3 linked regions of the Blastochloris viridis genome follow. The main gene of each other region encodes a partner of the protein of the gene in region 2 in a complex. Links are inferred from orthologs where the notes say so. Each region holds a gene or a part of one and is shown on either strand. Other genes may lie near its edges.

What was found.
Region 1: secY (region 2) and secG share a complex: the UniProt entries of both Escherichia coli proteins name them as parts of the sec protein translocase complex. The link is inferred for Blastochloris viridis from one-to-one orthologs.
Region 3: the proteins of secY (region 2) and secA are in contact, whole or in part, in a crystal structure (PDB 3DIN), measured with the Thermotoga maritima proteins. The link is inferred for Blastochloris viridis from one-to-one orthologs. Residues at the interface, in WP_004081795.1 of Thermotoga maritima: Glu108, Gly109, Glu110, Glu111, Ala236, Glu237, Arg238, Arg239, Ile240, Thr241, Ile242, Gln243, Tyr244, Ala245, Arg246, Arg247, Val248, Thr249, Gly250, Arg251, Arg252, Val253, Tyr254, Gly256, Ala257, Ser258, Thr259, Tyr260, Leu261, Pro262; in WP_004082002.1 of Thermotoga maritima: Glu261, Ala262, Arg263, Lys300, Ala301, Arg302, Thr303, Ile304, Ile305, Leu323, Tyr324, Asp325, Pro326, Val329, Ser330, Tyr333, Ile336, Lys340, Phe345, Val349, Glu363, Phe364, Tyr374, Ser375, Gly376, Gly377, Glu393, Ile395, Thr482, Ser483.

Annotation. Positions count from the first base shown.
Region 1 is NZ_CP012946.1:1,755,327-1,758,319, reverse strand. Bases 68-2,908 are described here. They hold secG (preprotein translocase subunit SecG), read right to left. Parts: upstream 1,746-2,908; coding sequence 1,389-1,745; downstream 68-1,388. Other genes in these bases: BVIR_RS07805 (peptidylprolyl isomerase), read left to right, coding at 2,889-2,908; tpiA (triose-phosphate isomerase), read right to left, coding at 1,988-2,743; BVIR_RS07820 (CTP synthase), read right to left, coding at 68-1,298. Also shown: more of BVIR_RS07820, read right to left, coding at 1-67; more of BVIR_RS07805, read left to right, coding at 2,909-2,993. UniProt on the Escherichia coli protein: Subunit of the protein translocation channel SecYEG. Overexpression of some hybrid proteins has been thought to jam the protein secretion apparatus resulting in cell death; while this may be true it also results in FtsH-mediated degradation of SecY.
Region 2 is NZ_CP012946.1:1,516,151-1,519,252, reverse strand. The notes cover bases 93-3,042. They hold secY (preprotein translocase subunit SecY), read right to left. Parts: upstream 2,259-3,042; coding sequence 927-2,258; downstream 93-926. Other genes in these bases: rpmD (50S ribosomal protein L30), read right to left, coding at 2,821-3,018; rplO (50S ribosomal protein L15), read right to left, coding at 2,312-2,797. In the rest of the region: rpsM (30S ribosomal protein S13), read right to left, coding at 1-85; rpsE (30S ribosomal protein S5), read right to left, coding at 3,048-3,102. UniProt on the Escherichia coli protein: The central subunit of the protein translocation channel SecYEG. Consists of two halves formed by TMs 1-5 and 6-10.
Region 3 is NZ_CP012946.1:302,483-305,975, reverse strand. What follows is about bases 1-3,341. They hold secA (preprotein translocase subunit SecA), read left to right. Parts: upstream 1-321; coding sequence 322-3,141; downstream 3,142-3,341. Other genes in these bases: BVIR_RS01415 (peptidylprolyl isomerase), read right to left, coding at 1-37. UniProt on the Escherichia coli protein: Required for protein export, interacts with the SecYEG preprotein conducting channel.

The sequences.
Region 1 (2,993 bases), 240 kb from region 2 along the record:
TCGCCGCCGGCCTTCCGCCGCTCCAGATCGTTGCCGCGCAGCCACTCGGTCATCATGCCGACCACCGGCTCGGAGGTGGAGCCGAACTCGGTCGAGCCGGCGTCCGTTATGCCGGCGAGATTGCGGGCGGCCTCGACCACCGCCATCTGCATGCCAAGGCAGATGCCGAAATAGGGCACCCTGCGCTCGCGGGCGAAGCGGGCCGCCCGGATCTTGCCCTCGGTGCCGCGCACGCCGAAACCGCCCGGCACCAGGATGCCGTTGACGTGCTCCAGGAACGGCGCCGGGTCCTCGTTCTCGAAGATCTCGGCCTCGATCCAGTCGAGCGACACCTTGACGTTGTTGGCGATGCCGCCGTGGGTCAGCGCCTCGATCAGCGATTTGTAGGCGTCCTTCAGCCCGGTGTACTTGCCGACCACCGCGATGGTGACGGACCCTTCCGGGTTGCGGATGCGCTGGGTGATCTTCTCCCAGCGCGACAGGTCCGGCTCCGGTCCGGGGTCGATGCCGAAGGCGTGCAGCACCTCCACGTCGAAGCCCTCGGCGTGGTAGGCCAGCGGCACGGCATAGATCGAATCGACGTCGCGCGCCTCGATCACCGCGCTTTCCCGTACGTTGCAGAACAGCGCCAGCTTGCGCCGCTCCTCCTTCGGAATCGCCCGGTCGGTGCGGCACAGCAGGATGTCGGGCTGGATGCCGATCGAGCGCAGCTCCTTCACCGAGTGCTGGGTCGGCTTGGTCTTCAGCTCGCCCGCCGACGGGATGTACGGCAGCAGCGTCAGATGGATATAGACGGCGTGATCGCGCGGCAGGTCGTTGCCGAGCTGGCGGATCGCCTCGAAGAACGGCAGGCCCTCGATATCGCCCACCGTGCCGCCGATCTCCACCAGCACGAAGTCGAAATCCTCGTTGCCGGCCAGGACGAAGTCCTTGATCGCGTTGGTGACGTGGGGAATCACCTGGATGGTGGCGCCGAGATAGTCGCCACGGCGCTCCTTCAGCAGGATCTCTTGATAGATCCGGCCGGTGGTGATGTTGTCCATGCGGGAGCACGGACGCCCGGTGAAGCGTTCATAGTGGCCAAGGTCGAGGTCGGTCTCCGCGCCGTCATCGGTGACGAACACCTCGCCATGCTGATACGGGCTCATCGTGCCCGGATCGATGTTGAGGTAGGGGTCGAGCTTGCGCAGGCGGACTTTGTAGCCGCGCGCTTCAAGGTCGGCCGCAAGAGCTGCGGCTGCGAGGCCCTTGCCAAGCGAGGAGACCACGCCGCCGGTGATAAAAACGTACCGCGCCATGGGAGTCAGGTTTTAACCCGCCCACTCAAATTCGGCGAGAGGCAAAAAGCCTCCTCGCCGAGGTGAAACTGAAGATACGCGTAATCGCGATCAGCGAGATTGCGGCGGCTGGGGCGGTCCCGGCTGGACCGGCGGCTTGATCTGGTCAAGCACGCCCTGCCCTTCGGCCGGGGCCGGCACCTGCGTGCCGACAGGCGCCGCGTTGTCGAAAATCGACTTCGGCTCGCGGCTGTAGCCGGCGAGCACCGACAGCGCCAGGCTGGTGGCGAAGAAGATGGCCGCCAGCACGGCGGTGGTCCGGGTCAGCACGTTGGCGGTGCCGCGCGAGGACATGAAGCCGCCGCCCCCGCCCATGCCGAGACCGCCGCCCTCCGATTTCTGCAGGAGAACGGTCCCGACCAGCGCGAGAACGACCATCAGGTGAATGACGATGAGAACGGTCTGCATGACACAAGCAAATAGGCCGGGGCGCTGCCACGTCGAAGGGCACGCCCGCGGCCGGACCACGGTTGGTCGGGCTCATACACGATCATTCCAGCCATTTCCACCCACGCGAACGCTGCAACGCTGCCGGATGGCCGCCGATACACAATCGTGATGGCCCGAAGCGAACAGAAAACAAAACGGTATGGCGGAATCGCGTCGGTGCGGTCCGCGATGCCGAAGCGGCGCGGACTATGCCGCCGCCGTCAGCGATAAACCCCTGCAATCGCCATGAAATCGGTGGCCTTGAGCGAGGCGCCACCGACCAGCGCGCCGTCGACCTCGGCCACCGCCATCAGCTCGGCGGCGTTGTCGGGCTTCACCGAGCCGCCATAGAGAATGCGGATGCCCTGCCCCTCCGCGCCGAACCGCGCGACCAGCCGGTCGCGAATCATGGCGTGGACCTCGGCGACGTCGGCCGGCGTCGGGGTCAGGCCGGTGCCGATCGCCCACACCGGCTCGTAGGCCACTACCGTGTTGGCAGCGGTGGCGCCGTCGGGCACCGACCCGGCGAGCTGGCGGCCCACCACGTCGAGGGTATGCCCGGCCTCGCGCTCGGCCCTGGTCTCGCCGACGCAGACGATGGCGGTGAGGCCGGCGCGGCGCACCGCCACCGCCTTGGCGTGAACCACGGCGTCGGTCTCGGCGTGGTCGGCCCGCCGCTCGGAATGGCCGACGATGATGGCGCTGGCGCCGGCGTCCTTCAGCATTTCCGCCGACAGATCGCCGGTGTGGGCGCCGGAGGGATTGGCGTGGCAGTCCTGGGCGCCGACCCCGACCGCGCCGCGCGGCTCGGCGGCAAAGGCGGCAAGCAGCGTCGCCGGCGGGCACACCAGCACCTCGGCATGGCCAGCCCCGCCGCCCGCCACCGCCGCCACCACCGCGCGGAACTCGGCGATCGCGCCCTTGAACCCGTTCATCTTCCAATTGCCCGCCACCAGCGGACGGCGTGTCGCCGACATGGTTTCTCCCCCCATTGTCCGCCGCTGTGCGGCGGTCTCCGGCATTGTTCGCCTCGGATTGCCCCCGAGGCAGCCTCCGCCTATTGTGCGCCACCCTTGGGCAGCGCGCGCTGCCTGTTTTCATTTGGAATCCGGATTTCGGTCAATGCTCCAGACCTTGCGAAAAGGTGCGGCGAGTTGGGTCGCCAAGTTGTTTCTTGGACTTCTGGTGATTTCGTTCGCCGTGTGGGGGATCGGCGACACCTTCCGC
Region 2 (3,102 bases):
TCTTCGCCCCGATGCCGTGGATGTACTGCAGCGCGATGATGACGCGCTTGTTGGTCGGAATATTGACGCCTGCGATGCGGGCCACGGTTGTTCTCTCCTGCGGCGGCCTAGCGGCCGGTCTCATGGGTCTCAGGCGACCGAAGCGGACCGACGAAACGGGTACGCGGCACCCGGCCCTCCTCGGAAGACCCGGCGCCGTCGTGATTGTTCGCCGGGTCATACTGTCAGTTGCGAGGTCCGTCAACCTCTTACCGGGCAAACCGCCCCTATCGGCGTGCGCCGGTAGGGAAAATTCACCCAGAGCGTGGCCTCAGCCCGCCGGCCGTCCATCCCGGACGGTCGTCAGGCGGCAACGCCGAGCACGCGGTCGATCGATTCGGTGACCTGGTCGATCGTCTGCATGCCGTCGACCTCTTTGAGGAGGCCCGTCTTGCGATAATGCTCCGACAGCGGCGCGGTCTGAGCCTTGTAGGCGTCGAGCCGCTTGGCCAGCGCCTCCGGATTGTCGTCGGCGCGAACCGCCTCGCCGCGCGCCGTCATTTCGGCAACACGGGTCTCGATTCGCTTCACCAGCGCCGAATGGTCGACCACAAGTTCGACCACGCCGTCGAGCTTGAGCCCCTTCTCGGTCAGCATCGCCCCCAGCGCCTCGGCCTGACCCGGCGTGCGCGGGAAGCCGTCGAGCACGAACCCCTTGGCGCAGTCCGGCTGGTCGATACGGTCGGCGACGATCGCCACCACCACCTCGTCCGGAACCAGCTCGCCGCGGGCCATGATGTCCTTGGCCTTCAGACCGACCGGCGTGGCCGCTGCCACCGCGGCCCGCAGCATATCCCCCGTCGACAACTGAACGATGCCGTGCCGTGTCGTCAGGCGTTGTGCTTGCGTGCCCTTTCCCGCCCCCGGCGGCCCCAGCAGCACCAGCCTCATCGACGTCTCCCCTTCAGATTCGCCTTCTTAATCAGGTCTCCGTACTGGTGGGCATAGAGATGTCCCTGGACCTGGGAGACCGTATCCATCGTCACCGTCACCACGATCAGGATCGACGTGCCGCCGAGATAGAATGGCACCGCCGCGTACGAGATCAGGATCTCGGGGATGACGCACACCAGCGAGATATAGAGCGCGCCGAGCACCGTGATGCGGGTCAGGACGTAATCGATATATTCCGCCGTCCGCTCACCCGGCCGGATGCCGGGGATGAAGCCGCCGTACTTCTTCAGGTTGTCCGCAGTCTCCTGCGGATTGAACACGATGGCCGTGTAGAAGAACGTGAAGAACACGATCATCGACACATACAGCACCATGAACAGCGGCTGGCCATGGCCGAGCAGCGACGTGATCGTGGTCAGCCAGCCCCCGCCCTGCCCGGCGCTGAAATTGGCAGCCGTGGTCGGCAGCAGCAGCAGCGAGGAGGCAAAGATCGGCGGAATGACGCCAGCGGTATTGATCTTCAGCGGCAGGTGCGAGGATTGCCCCTCGAACATCCGGTTGCCGACCTGGCGCTTCGGGTACTGGATCAGCAGCCGGCGCTGCGCCCGCTCCATGAACACCACGAAGCCGACCACCACCGCCGCCATCACCAGCAGGATCAGGATCACCGCGGTCGAAATCGCGCCTTGGCGGCCGAGTTCGAGCGTGCCGGCAATGCCCGACGGCAACTCCGCCACGATGCCGGCAAAGATGATCAGCGACACACCGTTGCCGACGCCGCGCGCGGTGATCTGCTCACCGAGCCACAGCAGGAACATGGTGGCACCGACCAGCGTGATGGTGGTCGAGATCAGGAAGAACAGGCCGGGCTCCGACACCACGTTGCCCGAGCCCTGCAATCCAACCGCAATGCCCCACGCCTGGAACGACGCCAGCACCACGGTGAGATACCGGGTGTACTGGTTGAGCTGCTTGCGGCCCTGCTCGCCTTCCTTCTTAAGCGCTTCCAGCGTCGGCGACACCGACGTCATCAACTGAATGATGATCGACGCTGAGATGTACGGCATGATGTTGAGGGCGAAGATGGCCATACGGCCAACCGCTCCGCCCGCAAACATGTTGAACAGGCCAAGGATTCCGCTCTGCTGCTGCTTGAACAAGTCAGCGAGCGCCTGCGGATCGATGCCCGGCAGCGGAATATGCGTGCCGAGCCGATAGACCACCAGCGCGGCAAGCGTGAACCAGATACGCCGCTTCAGCTCTTCGGCCTTGCCGAGAGCGGAGAAATTCAAGTTCGCTGCGAGCTGTTCCGCCGCCGACACCATGACCCGTGCTCCTGCTCTCTGCTCGTCTCAGTTGACGCGCGGAAGCTCGAAGTTCAAGCCGTCTCAGCGGCAGCTGACGGCTTCTCGATCACCGTGACCGAGCCGCCGAGCGCCTCGACCGCGGCCTTTGCCGACGCCGTGGCGTGATCGACGACCAGATCGACCTTGGTGGTGATCTCGCCGGTGCCAAGCAGCCGGACGCCGTCCTTGACGCGACGCAACACCCCGGCCGAAACCAGCGCCTCGACCGTCACCGGCTGGCTGACGTCGAGCTTGCCGGCCGTCAGCGCGCGCTGCAGCCGCTCGAGCGTCAGCTCGTTGAAGTCGAGCCGGAAGATGTTGTTGAAGCCACGCTTCGGCAGACGCCGATGCAGCGGCATCTGGCCGCCCTCGAAGCCTTTGATGCGCACGCCCGAACGCGCGGTCTGGCCCTTGCCGCCGCGACCGCCGGTCTTGCCCATGCCGGAGCCGATGCCGCGGCCGATACGGAGCCGCGACTTGCGCGAGCCTTCGTTGTCTTTGATTTCGTTGAGCTTCATCGCTTGATCTCCGCTCGCGCGCTTCAAGCGCCGTTAACGACACGCACGAGGTGCGCGACCTTGTCGATCATACCGCGCACGGACGGAGTATCCGGCAACGTGCTGCGGCGCCCGATCTTGTTGAGGCCGAGGCCGATCAGCGTGGCGCGCTGATCCTGCCGGCGCCGGATCGGGCTGCCGGTCTGCTCGACCGTTACGGTGTTCTCCGCGGAACTGGCCATGGGGCGACTCCGTTCGTCCTGTTCTTCGCTCAGTCGGTCGCTTCGGCGTCGACGTCACGGCGACGGCTTTGCAGCGCCGACACC
Region 3 (3,493 bases), 1.2 Mb from region 2 along the record:
GTGACAAACCGGTGCCACGGGCGGAAGTATTGATCATTGCATCATCCTTTGAGGAAAGCGCGGCGGATGCATGCCCCCTTCCGCGGCGATTGACAAGGCGGAAGGGCGTCCATATCTCCGAGCCACCCGTGGTGCGCGCGACGTCTCGCGCGAACGTGACGCGGGCATCGGGACATGGGCGTCGGATGTTCCGGAACCGCCCGGATTTCGCCCCTTTTGTCGATCGATCAATGCCAAGGCTCGATCGGTTTCGCCCCTCACGTCGCGGTTCCGCCTGCGACGGCCCGGCGACGGCGGGCAGCTAGCTAAAGGTGATCTTCCATGTTCGGCGCCCTTGCATCCAAGCTGTTCGGCTCGTCAAACGACCGAAAGGTCAAAATTTTCCGTCCGCGGGTCGCCACCATCAACGACCTTGAGCCAGCGTTCGCCGCGCTCACCGACGACGAACTGCGCGCCAAGACCGCCGAGTTCCGCCAGCGCATCGCCGACGGCGCATCGCTCGACGACCTGCTGCCCGAGGCCTTCGCCGCGGTACGCGAGGGCGCCAAGCGCACGCTCGGCCAGCGCCACTTCGACGTCCAGCTGATCGGCGGCATGGTGCTGCACGAAGGCAAGATCGCCGAGATGAAGACCGGCGAAGGCAAGACCCTGGTCGCCACCTTGCCGGTCTACCTCAACGCCCTCGCCGGCAAGGGCGTCCACGTCGTCACCGTCAACGACTACCTCGCCAAGCGCGACGCTGAGTGGATGGGCCAGATCTACCGATTCCTCGGCCTCACCGTCGGCACCATCGTTCACGGCATGGACGACGACGAGCGCCACGCCGCCTATGCCTGTGACGTAACCTATGCCACCAATAACGAACTCGGATTCGACTATCTGCGCGACAACATGAAGTACGACCTGGGCCAGCTTTCCCAGCGTGGTCATGCCTATGCCATTGTCGACGAAGTCGATTCGATCCTGATCGACGAGGCCAGGACACCGCTTATCATCTCCGGCCCGCTCGATGACCGGTCTGACTTCTATAACACCGTCGACAAGTTCGTTCCAAACCTTGAGAAGTCAGACTACGATCTGGACGAAAAACAGCGCATCGTAGTGATGACCGAGGCCGGCACCGAAAAGATGGAGCGCATGCTGCGCGAGGCCGGCCTGCTCAAGACCGAGGACCTGTACGACGTCGAGAACGTCTCGGTGGTCCATCACGTCAACCAGGCGCTGCGCGCCCACAAGCTGTTCACCCGCGACAAGGACTACATCGTCCGCAACGGCGAGGTGGTGATCATCGACGAATTCACCGGCCGCATGATGCCGGGCCGCCGCTACTCGGAAGGCCTGCATCAGGCGTTGGAGGCCAAGGAACAGGTCGCCATCCAGCCGGAAAACCAGACGCTCGCCACCATCACCTTCCAGAACTACTTCCGCATGTACGCGAAGCTGGCCGGCATGACCGGTACTGCCCTTACGGAAGCAGACGAGTTCATGGATATCTACGGCCTCGAGGTGGTCGAGGTGCCGACCAACGTGAAGGTCGCGCGCAACGACGAGGACGACGAGGTCTACCGCACCGCGGCGGAGAAGTACGCAGCCATCATCGAGCTCCTCAAGGAGTGCAAGGCCAAGGGCCAGCCGGTGCTGGTCGGCACCACCTCGATCGAGAAGTCCGAGACCCTGGCCGAGCTTCTGAAGAAGGAAGGCTTCATCCAGAAGGACTTCTCCGACCCGACCGCGTTCGCCGGGCTGTTCGATGACGACGCCAGCGCCACCGACAGGGTGTTCGCGGTGCTCAACGCCCGCTACCACGAGCAGGAAGCCCAGATCGTCTCCCAGGCCGGTGCAGCCGGCGCCATCACCATCGCCACCAACATGGCTGGCCGCGGCACCGACATCCAGCTCGGCGGCAACCCGGAGATGCGCATCAAGGCCGAGCTCGCCGACCTTGAACCGGGCGAGGAATACGACCGCCGCGCCGCCGAGATCCGCGCCCAGTGCGCGCGCATGAAGGAGCGGGCGCTGAAGGCCGGCGGCCTGTTCGTGCTCGGCACCGAGCGTCACGAATCGCGGCGCATCGACAATCAGCTGCGCGGCCGCTCCGGCCGCCAGGGCGACCCCGGCCGCTCGCGCTTCTTCCTGTCGCTCGACGACGATCTGATGCGCATCTTCGGGTCGGACCGGCTCGACGGCATGCTGCAGAAGCTCGGCCTGAAAGAGGGCGAGGCCATCGTCCACCCCTGGATCAACAAGGCCTTGGAGAAGGCGCAGGGCAAGGTCGAGGCGCGCAACTTCGACGCCCGCAAGAACATCCTGAAATACGACGACGTCATGAACGACCAGCGGCGCGTCATCTTCAGCCAGCGCATCGAGCTGATGAAGGACGAGAACGTCGCTGAAACGGTGAAGGCGATGCGCCATGCCGTGATCGACGAACTCGTCGCCAAGCACATTCCCGCCAACGCCTATCCGGAACAGTGGGATGCCAAGGGCCTACACGAGGCTGTGACCCAGGTGATGGCGCTCGACCTGCCGATCGAGGACTGGGCCAAGGAAGAGGGCATCGCCGACGAGGAGGTGCGCGAGCGCCTGTTCAAGGCCACCGACGCGGTGATGGATGGCAAGCTCGAGGCCTACGGCCCCGAGATCATGACCTACGTCGAGAAGAGCATCCTGCTGCAGGCGCTCGATCATTTCTGGCGCGAGCACCTCGTCACGCTGGAGCACCTCCGCCACGTCATCGGCCTGCGCGGGTATGGCCAGCGCGACCCGCTCAACGAGTACAAATCGGAGGCCTTCACCCTCTTCCAGGCCCTGCTCGACCGGCTGCGTGAAGCCGTCACCGCCCAACTGATGCGGGTCGAGATCGTGTCGCAGCCGACGCAGCCCGAGCTGCCGGAAATGCACGGACACCACATCGACCCCACCACCGGGCTCGACGAGGTCGCCGTCGATCCGGTGGCGCGGGCCGGGCGCGCGCTTGGCATCTCGGCCGAGGACATCGCCGCGCTCGACGCCGCCGGCATCGCCGAGGCGGTCGACCGCGACCCCGCCAACCCGGCGACCTGGGGCAAGGTCGGGCGCAACGAGCCCTGCCCGTGCGGCTCCGGCAAGAAGTACAAGCACTGCCACGGCCGGCTGTCCTGAGCGGCAGCCGACCGGAGGCTGCTGAGCGGCCGATACGACATACCGACGGCGGCAGCCGACCGCGGGAACGATACTCCCAGCCGTCGCGCACATTCGCGTCCCGGCCCAAGAACTCCCGCCGATCTGCTCAAACGCGGCTGCCGCGCTGAGCCTTTGATACGGTTTCCGGTTGATTGGCTCGGCTCTTTCTTCCCTCTCCCCTTGCGGGAGAGGGTGCCGAGCGATCGCAAAGATCGCGAGGCGGGTGAGGGGTGCCTGCGCCGAGTAGGCTGAAATACCCCTTGTAACTTGAATGCGCCGCGATCGGGTAAGCTACCGGGTGCGGTGACGGGTGGGAGCCCGCAAACCCCTG